2 regions of the Stenotrophomonas sp. STEN023 genome follow, and region 2 is predicted to be linked to the other one. Evidence: riboswitches for the same ligand, from Rfam matches in the RefSeq annotation. Region 2 holds a riboswitch; the other holds the start of a gene.
What was found. Region 2 has a riboswitch for cobalamin ahead of btuB (TonB-dependent vitamin B12 receptor). Riboswitches for the same ligand answer to the same signal wherever they lie in the genome.

Region 1: linked by a shared signal. The riboswitch ahead of ACVOLV_RS12315 (hypothetical protein) and the one ahead of btuB (TonB-dependent vitamin B12 receptor) in region 2 are both predicted to bind cobalamin.

Annotation. Positions count from the first base shown of each region.
Region 1 is NZ_JBRREF010000038.1:30,978-41,789, forward strand. Features, by position in the region: gene purU (formyltetrahydrofolate deformylase) at 1-831, opposite strand, end outside; gene ACVOLV_RS12280 (DUF2798 domain-containing protein) at 930-1,193, opposite strand; gene ACVOLV_RS12285 (LysR family transcriptional regulator) at 1,333-2,271, shown strand; gene ACVOLV_RS12290 (NADH:flavin oxidoreductase/NADH oxidase) at 2,307-3,416, opposite strand; gene ACVOLV_RS12295 (NAD-dependent protein deacetylase) at 3,491-4,351, opposite strand; gene ACVOLV_RS12300 (acyl-CoA thioesterase) at 4,363-4,767, opposite strand; gene ACVOLV_RS12305 (ribonucleotide-diphosphate reductase subunit beta) at 5,043-6,062, opposite strand; gene ACVOLV_RS12310 (ribonucleoside-diphosphate reductase subunit alpha) at 6,207-8,516, opposite strand; gene ACVOLV_RS12315 (hypothetical protein) at 8,612-8,821, opposite strand; cobalamin riboswitch at 8,787-9,006, opposite strand; gene ACVOLV_RS12320 (DUF2884 family protein) at 9,276-10,085, shown strand; gene ACVOLV_RS12325 (VWA domain-containing protein) at 10,447-10,812, opposite strand, start outside.
Region 2 is NZ_JBRREF010000006.1:66,090-76,901, reverse strand. Features, by position in the region: gene ACVOLV_RS02865 (FecCD family ABC transporter permease) at 1-240, shown strand, start outside; gene ACVOLV_RS02860 (heme ABC transporter ATP-binding protein) at 237-1,007, shown strand; gene ACVOLV_RS02855 (AraC family transcriptional regulator) at 1,074-1,784, opposite strand; gene ACVOLV_RS02850 (TonB-dependent receptor domain-containing protein) at 2,411-5,395, shown strand; gene btuB (TonB-dependent vitamin B12 receptor) at 5,498-7,381, opposite strand; cobalamin riboswitch at 7,497-7,733, opposite strand; gene cobT (nicotinate-nucleotide--dimethylbenzimidazole phosphoribosyltransferase) at 8,018-9,088, shown strand; gene ACVOLV_RS02835 (histidine phosphatase family protein) at 9,085-9,672, shown strand; gene cobS (adenosylcobinamide-GDP ribazoletransferase) at 9,669-10,421, shown strand; gene ACVOLV_RS02825 (TfoX/Sxy family protein) at 10,640-10,812, opposite strand, start outside.

The sequences.
Region 1 (10,812 bases), on a different contig from region 2:
ATGCCCATTGAGCAGGATGCGGTGCTCGACATGGCGGCGCACTGCGCGCGCAAGCACCTGCGATTCGGTATCACTGCCCAACTGCACAAGGTCACGCGGCGTCATTGCGTGATCCACGCGCGCCACGTCCTGCTCGATGATCGGGCCTTCGTCCAGGTCCGAGGTCACGTAATGCGCAGTGGCGCCAATGATCTTGACCCCGCGCGCATGCGCCTGGTGGTACGGCTGTGCGCCCTTGAAGCTGGGCAGGAAGCTGTGGTGGATGTTGATCGCACGGCCGGACAGCGCCTGACATAGCCGCGGCGACAGGATCTGCATGTAACGCGCCAGCACCACCAGATCGATGCGCTCGCGCTCGACCAGGTCGATGATCTGCTGTTCCTGCTGCTCGCGGTTCTCGGCGCCCACCGGCAGATGATGGAACGGCACATTGTAGGAACCGGCCAGCCCGGCGAAGTCGTTATGGTTGGAGGCGACTGCGGCAATGTCCACCTTCAGCTGGCGGCTGTGGGTGCGGAACAGCAGGTCATTGAGGCAATGGCCCTGCTTGCTGACCAGCACCAGCAGGCGCGCGCGGCGACGCGCGTCGTGCAACTCCCATTGCATCGCGAACTCTTCGCCCAGGCCCTGCAGCCTGGCACGCACCACCGGCTCATCCCCGCTGGTGCTCATGTCGAAATGCACACGCAGGAAGAACCGACCACTTTCATCGTCACCAAACTGCTGGGCATCGAGGATGTTGCAACCCGCCTCGAACAGCAGGCCGGACACGCGGTAAACAATGCCGGTGCGGTCCGGGCAGGAAAGGGTGAGGATGAAATCAGGACGCATGGCCAACAACATTTATCAGTGGGGTCGTGGAAAGTAACCGTTCCAGTCGATTCCCAGCAAAAACAGTTGCAGCTGACACGGTTCGCCCGCCGTCCGGCTCAGTGCGGATGCACGGTCAGCGCCACCAGACGCATCACCAGGGGCCGCACCACCAGCACGCAACAGAAGGCGGTCGGCATCGCCAGGCAGTAGGCGGACAACACCCGCATCGGGAACTGACCGTCGATGCCGGCATTGGCGGCGGTGATCACCAGGCACATCAGCATGGCCATGATCGAAGCCATGAAGAAGGCAAAGACAATCGGGGTGGCGCGCGGGTGCAACTTCCAGCGGGCAAGGGCGATGGGACGGGGGTCGGGCATCCAGCGGGATCCAGGCAGGCAGCAATCAGAGGCTGCGGGCCGGGCACGATAGTCAGCGCCCCTGAAGACGGCTAGATCGTACGGGCTTGGCGCTTTATAAAGATTTTCTTTGCAATCCTCCCGGAAAATGCCAACCGGCATGAACATTCTCCATTCCATCCGCAGTTTCATCCGCACCGCCGATGCCGGCAGCCTGGCCGCTGCCGCGCGCACCCTGGGCATAAGCGCTGCAGCGGTGGGCCAGAACATCGCCCGGCTGGAAGCCCATCTGGGCGTGCGCCTGTTCAACCGCACCACCCGTCAGCTGGCCCTGACCGAGCGCGGCGCCGTCTATCTTGCCCAGGTAAGGCATATCGAACGCGACCTGCAGCGTGCCCAGGCAGCGGTCACCGACCCCGACGCACAGCCCGCCGGGCGGCTGCGCATCGCCAGCAGCGTCGCCTTCGGCCGGCATGTGCTGGCACCGCTGTTGCCGGCACTGCAGCAACGCTACCCACGTTTGGAAATGGAGCTGCTGCTGGCCGACCGCAGCGTCGACCACGCCCATGAAGACGTGGATGTCAGCATCCGCATCGAGCCGCAGCTGGAAGAAGGCCTGGTGGCACGGCCCATCGCGCAGGTGCCGTTCGTGTTCTGCGCCGCACCGGCCTATCTGGCCATCGCCGGCACGCCGCGCACACCCGATGAGCTGCGCGAGCACCGCTGCCTGCTGTTCCGCTATCCGCTGGATGGACGCTACCTGCGCTGGGGTTTCGTCCGCGACGGCCTGCGCTTTGATGCTGAGGTACGACCAGCGCTGGTCAGCGACGATATCGATGCATTGGCGGCGATGGCCGCACGCGGCGGCGGCATCACCCGGCTGGCGAGCTTCGTCGCCGCCCCGTATCTGGCACGCGGCGAACTGCAGGCCCTGTTCCAGGATGAGGCCAGCAGCGATGCGCAGGCCTCAGCAGAACCGATGCGCCTGTTCCTGTGCGTCAGCGACCGCCGCGACCTGACCCCGAAAGTGCGCTCGTTGCTGCAGCACATCCTCGATGCCCTGCCGCCGGCCTGGCGCATCGACATCGACCACGCCTGAACACCAGCGGCAGCATGCCGCTGGTGCGCTCGGACTCAGTCTTGCCTGGCGAGCTTGAACAGCCCGCGCGCCTGATGCGGTTCGCAACGCAGGTACTGCGGCGACACCGTCAACTGTGCGCCCAGGGCCGCAGCCGCATGCCAGGGCCAACGCGGGTCGTAGAGGATGCCGCGGGCGATGCCGATCGCATCGGCCTTGCCGTCGACAAGGATTTCCTCTGCATGCGCCGGCTCGGTGATCAAGCCCACCGCGATCACCGGCGTGCCGATCTCGGCCTTGATCGCAGCGGCCTGCGGCACCTGGTAGCCGGGCTCGACCGGAATCTGCTGGCGCGGATCCAGCCCGCCGCTGGACACATGCAGGAAGTCGTTGCCGCGTGCCTCCAGCGCCTTGGCCAGCACGATGCTCTGGGCGACATCCCAGCCGCCTTCTACCCAATCGGTAGCAGAGATGCGCACGCCCAGTGCAACGCTGCTCGGCACCACCGCACGCACTGCATCGAATACCCGCAGCAACAGGCGCATGCGGTTTTCCAGCGAGCCGCCGTAGGCATCGTCGCGCTGGTTGCTCAACGGCGACAGGAACTGGTGCAGCAGATAACCATGCGCGGCATGCAGCTCGATCAGCTCCAGACCAAGCCGCACTGCGCGCTTGGCGGCAGCAGCAAAGTCTTCAACTACCGCCTCGATGCCGGCGTCATCCAATGCTTCAGGCGTGGGATCACCGGCCTTGAACGGCAGCGCCGACGGTGCCAACACCTGCCAGCCATGCGCCTGATCCGGTGCGATCGCACCACCACCGTCCCACGGGCGCGCAGTCGACGCCTTGCGCCCGGCGTGGGCGAGCTGCACACCGATCGGCATGCTCGACCAGCGCCGCACCGACGCCAGCACCTTGGCCAGTGCCGCTTCGGTGACGTCATCCCACAGGCCCAGGTCAGCCCAGCTGATGCGTGCACGCGGCTCGACCGCAGTGGCTTCGATGATCAACAGGCCGGCACCGGACTGGGCCAGCTGGCCCAGGTGGATCGTGTGCCAATCGGTGGCCTGCCCATCCTGCGCCGAGTACTGGCACATCGGCGCGATGACGATGCGGTTGGAAAGGGAAAGCGGGCCTAGCGACAACGGTGAGAAAAGCTGGCTCACGTGGGGGACGTCCATCAACAGTGGGGGCGCTCATTGCACGCCGCTGCGGTCGCCGATTCAACCGGGGTGATGGATCACTGCGTCTTGATGCCGTCCAACAGGAAGGCAAGTGCCTGCGCGCAGGGCATTTCCACCTTCAACGACAGCAGGTGATCGGCACGGGTGCGGCCAAGATTGACAGCGGCTATCGGCAAACCGGCCTTGGCGGCGGCATCGACGAAGCGGAAACCCGAATACACCATCAGCGACGAACCCAGTACCAGCACCGCATCGGAACGCTGCAGGTGTTCATGCACTGCCGCGACGCGTTCGCGCGGCACATTCTCGCCGAAGAACACCACGTCCGGCTTCAACACGCCGCCGCATGCGTCGCAGGCAGGCACGCTGAAAGCGGAGAAGTCGGTTTCCAGATCGGCGTCACCATCGGGCGCGATGCCCGCTTCCAGCATGTCCCAGCCGGGATTGGCATCCAGCAGGCGCTGTTGCAGGTGTTCGCGCGCGCTGCGTGCTTCGCAGCCCATGCAGCGCACCTGGTCCAGGCGACCGTGCAGATCGATCACGGTCTGGCTGCCCGCTGCCTGATGCAGGCAGTCCACGTTCTGGGTCAACAGCAGCTCGATGCGGCCATCGGCTTCCAACGCCGCCAACGCACGGTGCGTGCCATTGGGCAGCGCCTGGCCGAAGCGCGGCCAGCCCAGCAGGCTGCGCGCCCAATAGCGCCTGCGAGTTGCTTCCTCGCCCATGAAGGCCTGGTAGGTCACCGGCGGCGTGCGCTTCCATTGGCCGTCGCTGTCGCGATAGTCGGGGATGCCGGAGTCGGTGCTGCAACCGGCACCAGTGAGCACGAACAGGCGCCGATGGCCGGCAATGAACTGTGGCAGTTCGGTGATCACCGCCGGCGACAAGCGCCCGGTCTGTGCCGATGAAGTGGTCATCGCCGTGCGGCTCAGACCTGCGTCGGCAGCGCCGGCACGGTGGTCGGGTGACCTTCACCATCGAGCGCGATCATCACGAACGTGCCCTTGGTACAGAGCGCGCGCTCGCCGTTGTGCAGGTCTTCGGCAATCAGTTCGACTTCAACATGCATCGAGCTGCGGCCAACCTTGACCACCCGGCCGATGGTTTCCACCATCTGCCCGATGCGGATCGGCAGCTTGAAATCGACCTGGTCCGAGCGTGCGGTGACCACGGTGCAACGCGAATAACGGGCAGCGGCGAGAAAGGCCGCCTTGTCCATCCACGCCAGTGCCTGGCCACCGAACAGCGTGCCCATATGGTTGGTGTGGTTGGGGAACACGATTTCCGCCATGCGGACTTCGACCGGCGGATTGGTTTCGACGATGGGGGTCATGGAGGCATCACCTGTAAGTTGGCGCTGATGATACGCCCGCAAAGCTGTGCAGCCGGTGAGTGCCCTGCCCCCTCCCTTCGGCGCAGCCGAGGGGAGGGCTGGGGAGGGGTGCCTTTGCTGTTGCTGTTGCTGTTGCAGATGGTTTCCGCAAAAAGCTGCAATCGAGCGCTACGTGTAGAGCCCAAAGCACCCCTCCCCAACCCTCCCCTGCGCTTCGCGCAAGGGAGGGAGACAAGCGTCCTCCCCTTCACCTGCGGTGAAAGGGAGGGCGCACATCAGAACGCCATATCAAACGCGACTTCACCCTGCACGCCGACCTGGTAGGCAGAGGCGCGGCGCTCGAAGAAGTTGGTCAGCTCCTGCACGTCCTGCAGTTCCATGAACGGCAGCGGGTTGCGCACGTTGTACTTCTTGGCCATGCCCAGCTTCAGGAAATGGTTGTCGGCGCAATGCTGCAGGTACTCGCGCATGTCGCGGGTGGAGATGCCAGCCACGCCACCGGACAGCACGTCCTCGGCGAACTGCACTTCGCACTCGATGGCCTCTTCCAGCATCTGGTAGACCTCCTGCTCCATCTTCGCGTCGAACAGGTCGGGCTCTTCGGCGCGGATCTTGCGCACGCACTCGAACGCGAACTCCATGTGGCAGCTTTCGTCACGGAACACCCAGTTGGTGCCCGAGGCCAGGCCCGGCAGCAGGCCACGCGAACGGAAGTAGTAGACGTAGGCAAAGGCGGCAAAGAAGAACAGGCCTTCGATGCAGGCGGCAAAGCAGATCTGGTTGAGCAGGAACTGGCGACGGTCGTCGCGGGTTTCCAGGCGCTTGGTTTCCTGCAGCGCATCGATCCACTTGAAGCAGAACGCTGCCTTCTTCTTGATCGAGTCGATGTTCTCAACTGCGGCGAAGGCCTTGAAGCGCTCTTCCGGATCCGGCAGGTAGTTGTCCAGCAGGGTCAGGTAGAACTGCACGTGCAGCGCTTCTTCGTACAGCTGGCGCGACAGGTACATGCGCGCTTCCGGCGCGTTGAGATGCTGGTACAGGTTCAGCACCAGGTTGTTCGACACGATCGAGTCGCCGGTGGCGAAGAACGCAACCAGGCGGTGGATCAGATGCTGGTCGGCCGGCGACATCTTCTGGTGCAGGTCGGTGATGTCGATCTGGAAATTGATCTCCTCCACCGTCCAGGTGTTCTTGATCGCGTTGCGGTACATCTCATAGAAGTCCGGATAACGCATCGGACGCAGGGTCAGCTCGAAACCGGGGTCGAGCAGCATTTGACGGGATTCATTGGACATGGGGGTCTCCATTCCCTTCTCCCTGCGGGAGAAGGTGGCGCGCAGCGCCGGATGAGGGTTGGTTCCTGAAGGGCTGGGTCTGCTTGCTTTCAAAGCGCCCTCACCCCAACCCCTCTCCCGCTGGCGGGAGAGGGGCTTAAGCGATTACTGGCAGGCTTCGCAGGCTTCCGGGTTTTCCAGCGAGCAGGCCACGGCTTCGACCGGGGTGTAGCTGCTGACCGTGGTCTTGGCGATCTTGGTGGCCGGACGCGAGCGCAGGTAATACGTGGTCTTGATGCCCTGCTTCCAGGCGTACATGTACATGGACGACATCGCGCCGATGTTCGGGCTTTCCATGAACAGGTTGAGCGAGGCCGACTGGTCGATATAGGCACCGCGTGCGGCGGCCATGTCGATCAGCGAACGCATCGGCAGTTCCCATGCAGTGCGGTAGATGTGGCGCAGGGTTTCCGGGATCTGCGGCAGGCTCTGGATGGAACCGTCGGCCAGCTTGATCGCATCGCGTACTTCCGGCGTCCACAGGCCCAGTTGCTTCAGCTCGGCCACCAGATGGCGGTTGATCTGCAGGAAGTCGCCGGACAGGGTCTCGCGCTTGAACAGGTTGGACACCTGCGGCTCGACGCACTCGTAGCAACCGGCGATCGAGGCGATGGTCGCGGTCGGCGCGATGGCGATGATCAGCGAGTTGCGCAGGCCGTGCTGCTTGATGCGCTCACGCAGTGCGTCCCAACGCTCGACGTCGTCCGGCACCACGTTCCAGGCATCGAACTGCAGCTCGCCGTGGGCAGCGCGGGTGTCGTTGAACGAGGGGTGCTTGCCGCGTTCCTGGGCCAGCTCGCAGGACACTTCCAGCGCGTGGAAATAGATGGCCTCGGCGATCTTGGTCGACAGCGCGCGTGCTTCGGCGGAGTCGAAGGCCATGCGCTTGCGGAAGAACACGTCCTGCAGGCCCATGCAGCCCAGGCCGACCGGGCGCCAGCGCAGGTTGCCGCGGCGTGCGGTTTCGATCGGGTAGAAGTTCAGGTCGATGACGCGGTCGAGCTGACGCACGGCCAGGCGCACGGTCTCGGCCAGCTTCTCGAAATCGAAATCGCCATGTGCATCGAGGTGGTTGCCGAGGTTGATCGAGCCCAGGTTGCAGACCGCGGTCTCGTCGTTGGAGGTGATCTCCAGGATCTCGGTGCACAGGTTGGACAGGTGGATCACGTTGCCAGCACGCAGGGTCTGGTTGCTGGCCAGGTTGCACTTGTCCTTGAACGTCATCCAGCCGTTGCCGGTCTCGGCCAGGGTGCGCATCATCCGTGAGTACAGCTTGCGTGCGGACACGGTCTTGCGGGCCTTGCCCTGGGTTTCCGCCTGCACATAGGCCTGCTCGAAGGCCGGGCCGAACAGATCGGTCAGCTCCGGCACCACGCGCGGATCGAACAGCGACCATTCCTGGTCGGCCTCGACGCGCTGCATGAACAGGTCCGGCACCCAGTTGGCCAGGTTGAGGTTGTGGGTACGGCGCGAATCATCACCGGCGTTGTCGCGCAATTCGAGGAAGTCCTCGATGTCGGCATGCCAGGTTTCCAGATACACGCAGGCCGCGCCCTTGCGCTTGCCGCCCTGGTTGACCGCAGCCACCGAGGAATCCAGCGTCTTCAGCCACGGCACGATGCCGTTGGAGTGACCATTGGTGGACTTGATCAGCGAGCCACGCGAACGCACGCGGGTATAGCTGACGCCGATGCCGCCGCTGAACTTGGACAGCTGGGCGATATCGGCATAGCGGTCGTAGATGGATTCCAGCGAATCCTGCGGCGAATCCAGCAGGAAGCACGAGGACAGCTGCTCGTGGCTGGTGCCGGCGTTGAACAGGGTCGGGCTGGACGGCAGGTAGTCCAGGCTGCCCAGGCGCTGGTACAGCGCCAGTGCTTCGGGCACGTCCTCGCTCAGCGCGCTGGCGATGCGCAGGAAGAACTGCTGCGGGGTCTCGATGACCTTGCGCGAATGCGGATGCCGCAGCAGGTAGCGGTCATACATGGTGCGCAGGCCGAAGTAATCGAAGTTCAGGTCGTAGCCCGGATCGATCGCGTCGTTGAGCTTGCGTGCATTGACCTGCACGAAGTTGAGCAGGCGGTCGTTGATCAGGCCGACTTCGTGGCCACGGCCGACCGATTGCGAGAACGCATGGATTTCCTGGCCGGAGACTTCCTTGCCGATGAAGTTGGCCAGCAGGCGTGCGGCCAGGCGGCCGTACTCGGGCTCTTCGCCGATCAGCAGGGCGGCGGTACGGATCGACAGCTCGTCCAGTTCCTGGGTGCTGGCGCCGTTGTACAGGCCGGAGATGGTGCGCGTGGCAACCCGCATCGGGTCCACCGCGTGCAGGCCTTCGCAGCAACGCTGGATGGCACGGACAATCTTGTTGAGGTCTACCGGCTCGGTGCTGCCATTGCGCTTGGTCACGCTCATGGCGGTGGCGGTCGGCGGCGGGGTCAGTTCAAAACCGGCTTCAGCCGGAGCGACGTCAGTAAGAGTGGTAGTCACGACGATGGAGTCCTTGAGCGTTATGCACGCAGCCCCTGCCCGAGCAGGAAGCAGAGCCGGTACGGAGCAGCGAGCATGGAAGGACGGCGTCGCAGCAGCCGCGACAGCGCACGACCAAGGGTCGGCGACAGCCACAGCACCACGTCACCAGCCGTCTTCCCCTCGAAGACACCGCAAGCCGGCACCACGCGGTGTGCATCGCGTGGCTGTCGGCAGGTCTTCGGACTCATGGGCGCGAAGGCGGGGGCCTTCTTCCTACTCCGCCGCTTCCCAAGGCCTGTGCCTCAGTGCTGTTGGCGGGGTCGTTCCCAATTACCGCTGCGGGGCAGTGCCGGAATGGCCATACAGGCTTCACCGACTTCCCTTTCAATCCAACAGGGAAACCCCTGCTGGAACCGACGGATCACAAGATAGTGGGGGTACATGACAGGGTCAACACCAAATCTAGTAAAAATTTGCCAAGCCTTGCGGCACAAGGGCTGGCCCTTGCCGGCCGGCAAACAGTCAGGGCAAACGGCCTGAACCGACTGCGCAGTCAAGTCTTTTCGCAGGGTTATTTGTAGGAAAACCACTCGCTCTTGGAACATAAATTTCTGATGAAATTGCCAACGTGACTTCCGGCCTGCGCCAGCGGCGATACGAGCCGCCAAGCTGGCCTCATCTTCCTGGCAAGGGATCCATGCCATGCGCCTGTCATCCATCGCGGTATCGCTTGCCCTGCTGCTGCCACTGGCGGCCCAGGCCGGCACGGTCAAGGCACCGGAGCTGTCCGCTGACCAGTGCGGCGTGTCCACCGACTACAACGTGCTGGTCGATGGCGGCGGCATCTGGCTGCGCCGGGATGCGCTGCCGATGCGCGAGATCGTGTTCCACGACGGCCAGCTGAGCATCGACAACCGCATGCAGAAGGTCTCAGCGGAGGATGCACAACGGCTGCGCGCCCTGGAGAACGGCGTGCGCCAGCTGATGCCGGCGGTGACCGGCATCGCCAGGGAATCGGTGGGCATCAGTTTCGACACCCTGGATGCGGTCTACGAAGCGCTGACCGGCGATGCCAACTCACGCAAGGTGCGCAAGCTGCGCAAGGAAGCCGAACGCTTCGTCGACACCACCATCGGCCGTGGCCGCTGGGAGCAGGACTTGTTCGACGAAGGCTTCGAAGCGCGGGTGGAAGCGGCCGCCGAGAGTTTGAGCGGCTCGATCGCCCGCAGTGTGCTGTGGGCGGTATTCACCGGCGGCGAGGACAAGCTGGACAAGCGCAGCGAAAAACTCGACGCCGAACTGGAACAGCGCCTGCAGGGCCGCACTGTTGCCTTGGAACAGCATGCGCGCTCGTTGTGCGCGCAGGTGCAGGCCTTGGATAGGCTGCAGTCGGCATTGGAGTTCCGCCTCGATGGCCAACCACTGCAGATGATGCGGGTAAGCGGCGATAGCGCGACGATGGCGGCGCGCGAGCAAGGCCAGGACGACAGCATTCCGTTACCCGCCAGGTGAAGGCCTGCCTTTGGTAGTGCCGAGCCATGCTCGGCAGGAGCCGCCCAATGCCGAGCATGGCTCGGCACTACAGGACCTGGCTTTGTGGGAGCGGCGTAAGCCGCGAAGCTGGCAATGCCTGAAGATCAAAAGCCTACCCCTCCCCAACCCTCCCCTTGGCTTCGCCAAAGGGAGGGAGCGTAGTGCCGAGCCATGCTCGGCATTGGGCTTTGCCGGTAATGCCTCTGCCGAGCATGGCTCGGCACTACAGGACCTGGCTTTGTGGGAGCGGCGTAAACCGCGAAGCTGGCAATGCCTGAAGATCAAAAGCCTACCCCTCCCAAACCCTCCCCTTGGCTTCGCCAAAGGGAGGGGGCACAGCTCAGCCCTTCGGCAACTGCGCCAGCTCCTCGCGCACCAGCTTCACCACCAGCTTGTCCAGGGTGTCGACCGAGTAGTTCTCCACCTCATGCACGGTCTCGCTGCCCGGTCCACTGGAAGGATCACTTGCATCCTTGTAGGTCAGGAAGATGAAACGCCCGCCGGTGTACTGCGCGATCTGCCGCTGCGCGATCTCGCCGGTGGTGTCCTGGCCTGACGCCGCCACGCTCAACACCTTGATGCCCTTGCCCAGCGCCGCCAGCATGGTCTGCTCGTAACGCGGCTGCGGGTAATCCATATGCGGCGGCGCATCGGCCAGTGACACCAGCAGGCGGGTAGTCGAGGCACCACGCCAGTTCATCGCCTG
Region 2 (10,812 bases):
GGCAGCGTCAGTTTCGTCGGGCTGGTGGTGCCGCATCTGGTGCGGATGCTGGTCGGCCCGGGCCACCGTTGGCTGCTGCCTTTGTCTGGCGTGGTTGGCGCGCTGTTGATCGTGGTGGCCGATACCGCCGCGCGCACGCTGGATCCACCGTCGGAGATCCCGCTTGGCCTGTTCTCTGCTGCCTTGGGCGCACCGTTCTTCCTGTGGCTGGTATTGCGCAAGCGCGGGGGGCGGGGATGAGCAAGCCCTTGCTGGAACTGCGCGGGGTCAGCGTGCTGCGCGGCAGCCGCCAGGTGTTGGCGGGTGTGGATCTGTCCTTGCAGGCTGGCACGCTGACTGCCCTGGTTGGCCCCAATGGCGCAGGCAAGTCGACGTTATTGGCCCTGCTCGCCGGTGATGCCGAGCCGGACACCGGGCAGGCACTACTGCATGGCCGTGCGCTGGCTACGTGGCCGGTGCGTGAGCTTGCGCTGCAGCGGGCGGTGATGGCGCAGGATCACGCCGTGCACTTTGCCTTCAGCGTGCGCGAAGTGGTGGCGATGGGGCGCCTGCCGCATCCACCGCAACCACGACAGGATGCGGAGATCGTCGAAGCGGCATTGCTTGAAGTCGATGTCGCCGGCCTCGCCGGTCGCGATGTGCAGACGCTGTCCGGTGGTGAGGCGGCACGCACCTCGCTGGCGCGTGCTCTGGCGCAACAGACGCCGTTGCTGCTGCTGGATGAGCCAACTGCCGCGCTCGATCTTCGTCATCAGGAGCGCAGCTTGCGCAGCGCCCGTGAGCTCGCAGCGCAAGGCCGTTGCGTGGTGGTGGTATTGCACGACCTCAATCTGGCATCGGCTTACGCCGACCGCATCGTGATGCTATGCGATGGACGCATTGCCGCTGATGGTTCACCGCGCGAAGTGCTGACCCGCGACACCATCGGCAAGGTCTACGGCCAGCCGGTGCAGGTGATCGAGCACCCAACGCGTGGCGTACCGCTGGTGGTTGCCTGCGACGATTGAGCAGCCGGCGGCGCGTGGGCGAAGTCGTGCTGTTCGCACACATCGCTTCGTGCATTGGCAGGATGGCTACTTCGGCGCCGCCGCCAGCGCCCGATAGTCGCGCGGCGTCATGCCCACGGTGTGCTTGAACTGCCGCGCGAATGCACTCTGGTCGGAGAATCCGCAGGCCTGGCCAACACTGGCGATGCTGGTCTCGGTGAACAGCATGCGGGTGGCGGCCTCGATGCGGAACTTGGTCAGCAACTGCTGTGGCGTCAGCTGGAATACCTTCTTGAACAAGCGCTCCAGCTGCGCGACCGATACGCCACTCTTGCCGGCCAGCGTGCGCACGCGCAGCGGCTCGTGGAAATGCGCCTGCATGTATTCCACTGCAGCGTGCAGGCGCTGGAAGGATGAGTCCTCGCGGTCGGGTTGGCCAAGATCACGCGAGATTCCGATCAAGCCGACGATGCGGTTGTCCTCCACCAGCGGCTGCTTGAGGGTGAGGCACCAGCCCGGGCTGCGGTTGGCATAGAGCTGCAGCTCAAGCATGTCTTCGATGACTTCACCGGTCAGTACGCGACGGTCCTGCAGGATGTAGCGCGCGGCCAGGTGTGCAGGATAAAGCTGCAATACGCTCCTGCCGACGATCTCCTCGCGGCTCTTCTTCGCCAGCCGTTGCATCAAGGTCTGGTTGACGTGCGTATACCGGCATTCGGTGTCCTTGATGAAGAACACCACGTCGGGAAGTGGATCAAACATGCGCACCAATACCTGCGGTGACAGGGTGACGGCCATGGCAGTGCTCTCCGTTGCAGAGCGCACACCCTGCCATTCCGCGGGCCGTCTCTCAAGCGGAATTAGTATGCTGAAATCCGCATCGTGCAGGCCAAGATACGCCTAGCGCGCGGCTGCGGCTGCAGTGGAATATTGAGCTCGAAATGTACGGTCATGACGTGCTTTCGTTTCTGCAGATGCCTTTAAATCAGTTGGTTGCAGTTGTTACAGGTTGTTCTGTTTTTTTCGGCCCTGCACGTTGATCAGCGTGCGGGCATGCGCCGAGGCCAGTCAGGGGGCTGGTATTAGGCGGATCTCAAAACATATGCCGGTTGTGCCAAGGTAGCGCGCGGGCGCCAGAAGCGACGCACGCGGTGGCTGGCCTGGCGTTGGCTTTCGTGTGCTTGTTCGCCTTCGGTGCGGGCTCGTTCGGTGCCGTCGGGATCGTGATTACGTCATTTGCTGTCGACCATTGCGCTTGCCCGCGCCGAGGTCGGTCGGCGTGTGCGCGGGAGATACCGGAGGCTTCGCGGCAGCAACGCCGCCGTTGCAGTGGTGCATGCCGGCAGCCATTGGCTGGGGGCAGCAGCCACTTCGTAGTTGCTTGCTCACATTTCGTTTCGCATTTCATATTCAAGGGGAAGTAGATGAAGACGAATCATCGCGCCGAGCGCATTCCATGTCGTCGCCGTGGCCAGTTGGCAGTGGCTGTTGCCATTGCCCTGTGTGCCACCGCTACGGGCGCTGCATGGGCGCAGGACGCCGCGGCAGGGGCCGCGCAGGAGAAGCAGGCAGCCGCTGCGTTGGATGCCAAGGATCTGGATACCGTGATCGTCACGGGCTCGCGCATTCGCCGTGAGCCGGGTTTCGAAGGCCCCGCGCCGGTTACCGCCATCAGTGCGGAGAAGATCCAGGCCTCCGGCTACACCCAGATCGCCGATCTGGTGAACCAGTTGCCGAGCTTTGCGGCAACCCAGACCAGCCAGACCGCCAACCAGACCGGCAATGTCGGTGTCAGTGCGCTGGACCTGCGTGGCATGGGCGTGCAGCGCACCCTGACGCTGGTGGATGGGCGCCGCCAGGTTGCGTCGATCCCCGGCACCGCCGGTGTCGACGTAAGCGCATTGCCTGCAAGCATGATCGAGCGTGTGGACGTGGTCACCGGTGGCGCATCCGCGCTGTACGGTGCCGATGCCGTCAACGGCGTGGTCAACTTCGTGCTCAAGCGCGACTACGAAGGCTTGGAAGCCAGCGTGCGCTATGGTGATTCCTCGCGCGGCGACATGCCTACGTATACAGGCGATGTTCTGTTCGGCAAGAACTTCGCTGACAACCGCGGCAACTTCACCTTGTACGGGTTCTGGGAAGAGAACTCCGGCACTGTGCGCGGCCAGGACCGTCCCTGGACCGCCAACGGCTACCCGTATTACGCACGCGCCAAGAGCACCGATCCGTATGTGATCCTCGACAACAGCCGCAACGTCTACAACTCGCCCAATGCGACCGTGTCGCTGGGCAACTGCACGGTGGCCAATGCCGCCAACTGCCTGTACACCTTCAATCCGGACGGCTCGCTGCGTCACTCGCAACTTGGCCCGGGCGGGCTGACCAACCTCAGCACCGGTTTCAACGTGCTGCAGCAGGGCACCACCGATGGCGGTGAGTTTGGCGGCCGCTACGATTCCTGGTACCTGGTGACGCCCTCGGATCGCCAGACCGTGCGCTCGACGTTGGATTTCGACGTCAACGATGCGCTGCGCCTGGTCGGTACGGTCAACTACTCGCAGAGCCAGTCCGAAGCGTCCTGGCGCTCGCTCAGCACCTATGGCTCGGGCGGCAGTGAAGTGGTGCCGTATTACAGCCCCTTCATCACCCAGGAAATGATCACCGCCAACGGTGGTGCGTTCACCAATGGCATCGCCTTCGGCCGCCACTTCGATGAAGAGCTGGGGCATATGCGCCAGCAGACCGATCGCAAGCTGTTGCAGGCCACCGTCGGCGCCGAAGGCTATTTCGAGCTCCTTGGCCGTAGCTGGAATTACGAGGCTTATTACTCCTACGGACGCAGCCGCCAACGCACCCGCGAACTCAACGCAGGCTCCTACGACCGGCTGCTGTCGGGTCTGAATTCCTATGTGGATGGCGCTGGCAACCCGATCTGCTGGGATGGTCCGGCCGGCTGCGTGGCGATCAATCCGTTCAAGCGCTTGACCTCGGAGATGGTCGACTGGCTGACCTATGACACCGACTGGTCAACGACCACGCTGACCCAGAAGGTTGCATCGGCCTATGCCTCCGGCGGCCTGTTCGACCTGCCCGGTGGTGAAGCCAAGATCGTGGTCGGTGCGGAGTACCGCAAGGAACGCAACGAGATCGGCACCATCGCCCAGTACGACCCGACCAATCCGGCCTATGACGCCAGCCTTGGCACCACCCAGAACGGTTTGAACGGCGAGTTCAGCGTCAAGGAGATCTTCAGCGAGCTCAGCCTGCCGCTGCTGTCGGGTGTGACCGGCGCAGAGCGCCTGTCACTGGAGCTGGCCGGGCGCGTCTCGGACTACAGCACCGCCGGCCGCACCACGACGACGAAGCTCGGACTGGAATGGGCGCCGATCGAAGACATCACCGTGCGTGGCACCTACGGCAAGGCGATCCGTGCACCCAACATCGGTGAGCTGTACACCGCCGGCAGCGTGTCGTCGGCGTGGATCTACGATCCCTGCAACGACTACGCGCTGGCCAACCGCACCAGTGCCACCAGCTACACGGCAGGCAACTGCGCGACCATCAGCCCCAGCGATACCAGTGTCAGCAACTACTGGCAGTGGAAGGACATCGTCTACTCGGGCAACGTCAATCTGAAGCCGGAAACCGCCAAAACCACCACCTTTGGTGTTGTGTTGCGGCCGCGCTTCATTTCCAACCTGACCGTCTCGGCCGATTACTACAAGATCGATCTGCGCGGGGTGATCTCCACCCTGGATTACCAGACCATCCTCAACCGCTGCGTCGACCAGGCCAGCTTGAGCAACGCGTTCTGTGATCTGGTTACCCGCGATTCGGCTGGCGATATCGTCGAAGTGGCGGTACAGCAGTTGAACCTGTCGCAGAGCATTGCCCGCGGCGTCGACATCAATGCCAACTGGTTCTACGACCTGGGTGGGGCAGCGGGTTCCAATGCTGGCCGCATTCTGGTTGATCTGAGTTATGGCCGTACGCTGGAACGCAAGTTCGTCGCCGATCCGCAGAATCCGGATGATGCATGGGATTACCTCACGCTCTGGGGCACGCCGAAGTGGAAGGGCACGGTGCGTACCGGCTGGTCCAATCCCAAGCTCAGCGTCTACTGGACCTTGCGGCATGTGTCGAAGATGCGTGGCAGCAATACTTCGACTGCAGCGTATGAGCGCGAGTGGGCAGGCAATACCTTCTACAGCGATTTCTACGCCAGCTATCAGCTCACGCCGAAGTTCAGCGTGTTCGGCGGGCTCAACAACGCCTTCGATCGCGCGCCGCCGCGTGTGCCGGGCGCGGAGGCCGGCGGTGCCGGCTTCAACCAGAGCGGCTATCAGGCCGCGGTCTATGACGTGCTGGGCCGCACCTTCAACATTGGTCTGCGCATGAAGCTCTGACGATCTTCGCTGAGTGCAAAAGAACAGGGCCGACGGGATGACCGTCGGCCCTGTTTGTTTTCAGCCTGGTGGAAACCGCAGCGGTGCTGCGGCTTCGCTGGCTCAGTTGGCCTTGCTGTTGTAACGCAGGGTCAGCTGGTACTCGCGGCCCGGCTGGTTGTACCAGGCAACGGTTTCGTACTCGCGGTCGAACACGTTGGCGGCCTTGGCCTGCAGGCTCCATGCGTCGTTGATGGCGTATTCGACACGCAGGTCAACGGTGCCGTAGCCAGCCAGACGCACGCTGTTGGCAGCGTTGTCGAAGCGATGGCCGCTGCCGGCAGCGGTCACGCCCAGGCGCAGCGGGCCGAAGCTCTTGTCCACGTCCAGACGGCCGCTGGTGCGCGCGCGGCGGGCCAGCAGGTTGTCATAGGTGGCAGCGCCGGAGGTGTGGTCGCGCGGGTCGGTGAAGCTGGCCTGGGCGTTGATGTCGAAACCGGCCAGCGACAGGTAGCCGGTCAGCTCGGCGCCGCGGATGCGGGCTTCGGCAACGTTGACCAGGTCGAAGTTGCTGTCATAGCCGATCAGCTGGTCGACGCGGGTTTCGTAGGCGTTGAAGGTCCAGTTCCAGTTGTCGGCGTACTGCGCGATGCCGAGGTTCAGGCTCTTGGATTCTTCCGGCTTCAGGTTCGGGTTGCTGAAGCCCGGGTAGTACAGGTCGTTGAAGGTCGGTGCCTTGAAGCCGGTACCGGCGCTGGCGGTCAGGCGGAAGCCATTACCGAAGGCAAAGCCGTAACCGAGGCTGCCGGTGGTGTGGTTGCCGAATTGCTCGTTGTCGTCGTTGCGCACGCTGGCCTGCAGCGAGTGCGCGCCGAACTGGCCCTGGTACTCGGCAAACACGCCGAGATTGTCGCGCTGGTCGACGTCGAAGGCGGTGGAGCTGGTGACCTTGTCGTTCTGCCAATCGGCACCGGCGGTGATCTGCTGGCCTTCGGCGATGGTGAAGTCGCCCTGCACGCTGGCGGTGTCGCGGCGGGTATCGAAGGCGCTGGCGAAGCTGCGGGTGCCGGTGCTGGCATCAGCGAAGTAGTTGTCGGCTTCGTCGCGGTTGCGGCCAACCTGTGCGCTCAGGTTGAAGCGCTCCGATGCAGCCCAGGCGAGCTTGGCGCCGAAGACCTGCTGGCGGTTGTCGGCTTCGTTGCCGCCGAAGATGCTGCCGTCGTATTCGTTGAAGCTGTCGGCATTGAGCACATGGCCTTCCAGGCTCAGCGTGTCGGTCAGGGCGTAGCCACCGCGCACGTTGATGGAGGTGTTGCGGTAGCCATCGCGGTCCGGCTCGTCGGCGAAGCAGCCAGCGCCCCAACCAGCGCCCCAACCAGCGGCGGTGCCGCGGCAGGCGTTGATGCCGTCGGTTTCCTGGTAGCCGCCCTGGGCCGAGATCCAGCCGCGCTCACCGCGGTTGCTGAAGCCGGCGCTGACCTGGCGCAGGTTGTTGCTGCCGGCGGTGATCGCCAGGTTCTGCTGCAGGCCCTTGCCAGCGTTGCGGGTGAAGATCTGGATCACGCCGCCGATGGCCTCGGAGCCGTACAGGCTCGAACGCGGGCCACGCACGATCTCAATGCGCTCGATCTGGTCGACCGGCAGGTCCTGCAGTGCGGCCATGCCGCTGGTGGCCGAGGCCACGCGCACGCCGTCAACCAGCACCAGCACCTGGTTGGAGTTGCTGCCACGCAGGAACAGCGAGGTGATCTTGCCGTTGCCGCCCTGGTTGGCGAAGTCCAGACCGGCGCGGCCGCGCAGCAGGTCCTGCAGCGAGTTGGCCTGGCTGTGATCGATCTGCGCACGGTCGATGACCTGCACCGGCACCACGCTGTTCTCGATGGAGACCGGGGTGCGGGTAGCGGTGACGGTGACGTCGTCCAGCTCGGTCGGTGCGTTCTGCGCGGCGGCAACGCCCGGCAGTGCGAGGGCAAGGGCGAGCGAAAGAGAGTGGTAAGACAGTTTCATGGAAGCTCCTGGGCCTGCACGCTCCCGCGCAGGCGGATGGGGAAGGCTGCCAGAAGAGGGAGAAGACGGAGGCGGCGCACACGGCGCTACAGCCGCCGCCATGCCCTCCGCATCGCAACCAGTCGGCTTTCGGGCCGGTCTCCGGACTCGCAGGCGAGGCGGCATGTGCCGCTTCCGTCCAGGCGCCTTCCCGTGCTGTGCACAGTGGCGGTATGCCTGGTCTTGTCCTGCTTACCGTTGCGGGGGCAGCGCCGGAATGGCGACATGCTGGAGATCCAGCAGTGCGCGGCACCGGCTTCCCGTTTCAACCGACCAGCAATGCCGGGCGGTCACCTGAAAGTGCGCGCATTCTAAGCCATTGCCGCCAGCGCTGCCGGAACGGGCGGCAACGGCTGCCACAGCACAGTGTCTGCAACCGCGGCTCAACGTAGCCCGGGCAAGCGGCGCACCCGGGGAGCGCATGACGCTGCAGGCCTGCAGCGGTGTCGCAATCTTATTCGCCGGGTGCGCTGCGCTTACCCGGCGGGCTACGGTTGTGCGCTTGTTGCGGCTGATTGCTGGCTGGCGGGGCCGCAATGCGCAGCGCTGTTGCTGAATGGCTAGAATGCGCGCTGCAAACGCAGTATCGGAAGTGTCGTGACAGAAACATGGTACGGGCAGGCCTGCGGCCAGCCTTCGCAGGAATACCGGCAGCGCGCCCTGGTCCGCCAGCGTCAGTTGACCAAGCCGGAAGGCGCCTTGGGTCGCCTGGAGACGCTGGCGGTGGAACTGGCCGCGCTGCAAGGCGTGGATCAGCCAGCGGCGCAGCGTGTGCCGGTGATCGTGTTTGCTGGCGACCATGGCGTCACCGCGCAGGGCGTGTCGGCCTACCCGGCCGAGGTGACGGTGCAGATGCTGCACAACTTCGCTGCTGGTGGCGCTGCCATTGCGGTGCTCGCCCGCGAGCTTGGCTTGCCGCTGCATGTCTGGGATGTGGGCAGCCGCGCCACCGCGGCGATTGCCGGTGTGGTCAGCGCCAAGACCCTGCATGGCACGGCGGATTTCAGCACCGGCCCGGCGATGTCGGCCGATGATCTGGTCGCTGCGTTCGATGCTGGTCGTCGCGCGGTGGAAGCCGCCTGCGCCGACGGCGCGGACCTGCTGGTGCTCGGCGAGATGGGCATCGGCAACACCACCGCTGCCAGCGCCGTCGCAGCCGCACTGGGCGAGATGTCGCTGGATGAGTTGGTCGGTGCTGGCACCGGGCTGGACGCGGTGCGCATGGTGCAGAAAAAGAACCTGATCGCACGCGCCTTGAGCCTGCATGGCGAGGCGATCACCACCGCAGAATCTCCCGGTTGCGCGGCACTGCACCGGGTCGGCGGTTTGGAAATCGCGGCGCTGAGCGCGGCGATGATCGCCGCCGCGCAGCGCAGCATTCCGGTGCTGGTGGATGGCTTCATCGTCTCTGCTGCGGCATTGGCCGCGGTGCGCATCAACCCGAGCCTGCGGCCGTGGCTGCTGTTCTCGCACCAGTCGGCCGAGCGCGGCCATATCCGCCTGTTGGAAAACCTGCAGGCGCAGCCACTGCTGTCGTTGGACCTGCGGCTGGGCGAAGGCTCCGGCGCCGCGCTGGCCTTGCCGCTGGTACGCATGGCCTGCGCCCTGCACAACCGCATGGCCACGTTCGCCGAAGCGGCCGTCGCCGATCGCGGTGGCAGCCGATGATTCTTGATCTCATGCGGCACGCCTCCACTGGACGTGCCGGCCATCTGGACGGACGCACCGATCCGCCCTTGATCGATGGCGCGATGGACGCCTTGCACCGCTGCCATGCAGGCATTGGCTGGAGCCGGGTGATCACCTCACCGCGTCGGCGCGCGCTGGATACCGCGCATGCATTGGTGGCTGGCAGCAACCAGTTCTGCGAGATCCACCCGGACTGGGCCGAACTCGACTTCGGCGATTGGGACGGGCTGCATTTCGATGACGTTCCTGCCGAGCAGCTTGCTGGCTTCTACAGCGAACCGCACGATGTGGTGCCGCCCAATGGTGAATCCTGGCAGCAGTTCCAGGCGCGTGTGGAAGGGCAGCTGCATCGGCTGGTGGACGAAGACGATTGCGACGGCCAGCCGGTGTTGGTGGTCAGCCATGCCGGTGTATTGCGACTGGTGGTATCGCGGGTCTGCGGCATGAGCCTGTCCTCGCTATGGGCGATGCGCATCGATTACGGCACGCGTGTACGCCTGCGTGTGGAACGTGGCGAAGACGGCCAGTTGTGGGGTGAACTGCTGGAGTTGCGACAACCATGATTGGACGCCGCCTGATCCTGGCCATCCAGTTCCTGACCCGGTTGCCGACGCCACAGGTGCGCGACTTCCGTCAGGAGGATCTGAGCAGGTCGGCGGTGTATTACCCCTTGGTTGGCGCCATCATCGGCGTGCTGCTGGCACTGCCGCTGTATGGCCTGTCGGATCGTCCGTGGCTGGCGGGTGCGTTGACCTTGTTGCTATGGGTTTGGGTGACCGGCGCCCTGCATCTGGATGGCCTGGGCGATGTCGCCGATGCCTTCGGTGCGGCGCATCGCAATCCGCAGCGCTTCCTGGAAGTACTCAAGGACCCGCACATGGGCGTGTTCGGCGTAGTGACGCTGATCATGCAGCTGCTGCTGAAGTTCGTGCTGCTGACCGAGCTTGCGGTGGGCCCGTTGTGGTTCGGCATCGTGCTGGTGCCGGCGTGGGCACGCTGGGGCACCTTGTGGTGGAGCCAGCGCATTCCGTCGCTGCATGGCGATGGTTTGGGTGAGCGTTTTTCCTGGCAGCTGCGACCGTCAGCGATGTGGTTGTGGGCGGCCTTGTTGGCTGCTATCAGCGTGGTGTTCGCGTGGCCGTTGTTGCTGGCACTGCTGCTGGTGCCGCTTGTTGCGCTGTGGTGGAAGCGCAAGCTGGGTGGCATCTCCGGCGATGGCCTGGGTGCAAGCGTCGAAGTAGTTGAGAGCTTGCTGCTGCTCGCCTTGGTAATCCTCGCACCGCTAGCCAGCGGGTTTGCAGGAGCGGCGTAAGCCGCGAAGCCACAGTTGCAACCGGAGCCATTTAACTGCAACCACCAGCGATCATTGCTGTGCGATCTGAAGAATGGTCAGCTTCGCGGCTGACACCGCTCCCACAAGGTGACCACCTGTAGTGCCGAGCCATGCTCGGCAGGGGCCTTGCAGACGCTGCGTCGGACAGTTCCGTCAGCTTCACGGCTCACGCCGTTCCCACAAAAGCAGGGCGGGCTTCAGTCTTCGAAGCGGATCTCGGTGGTCTCTTCTTCGTCGGCATCGGCCTGCATATGCGTTTCATGCACCGGCCCGGCCTGCTGTCCCGCACGCGTGGTGGGCAGCGCACCAGCGGCGACTTCATACTCCGCCACCAGTTGCTGGCGACGCGCCTCCGGTATCTCCTGCCAAT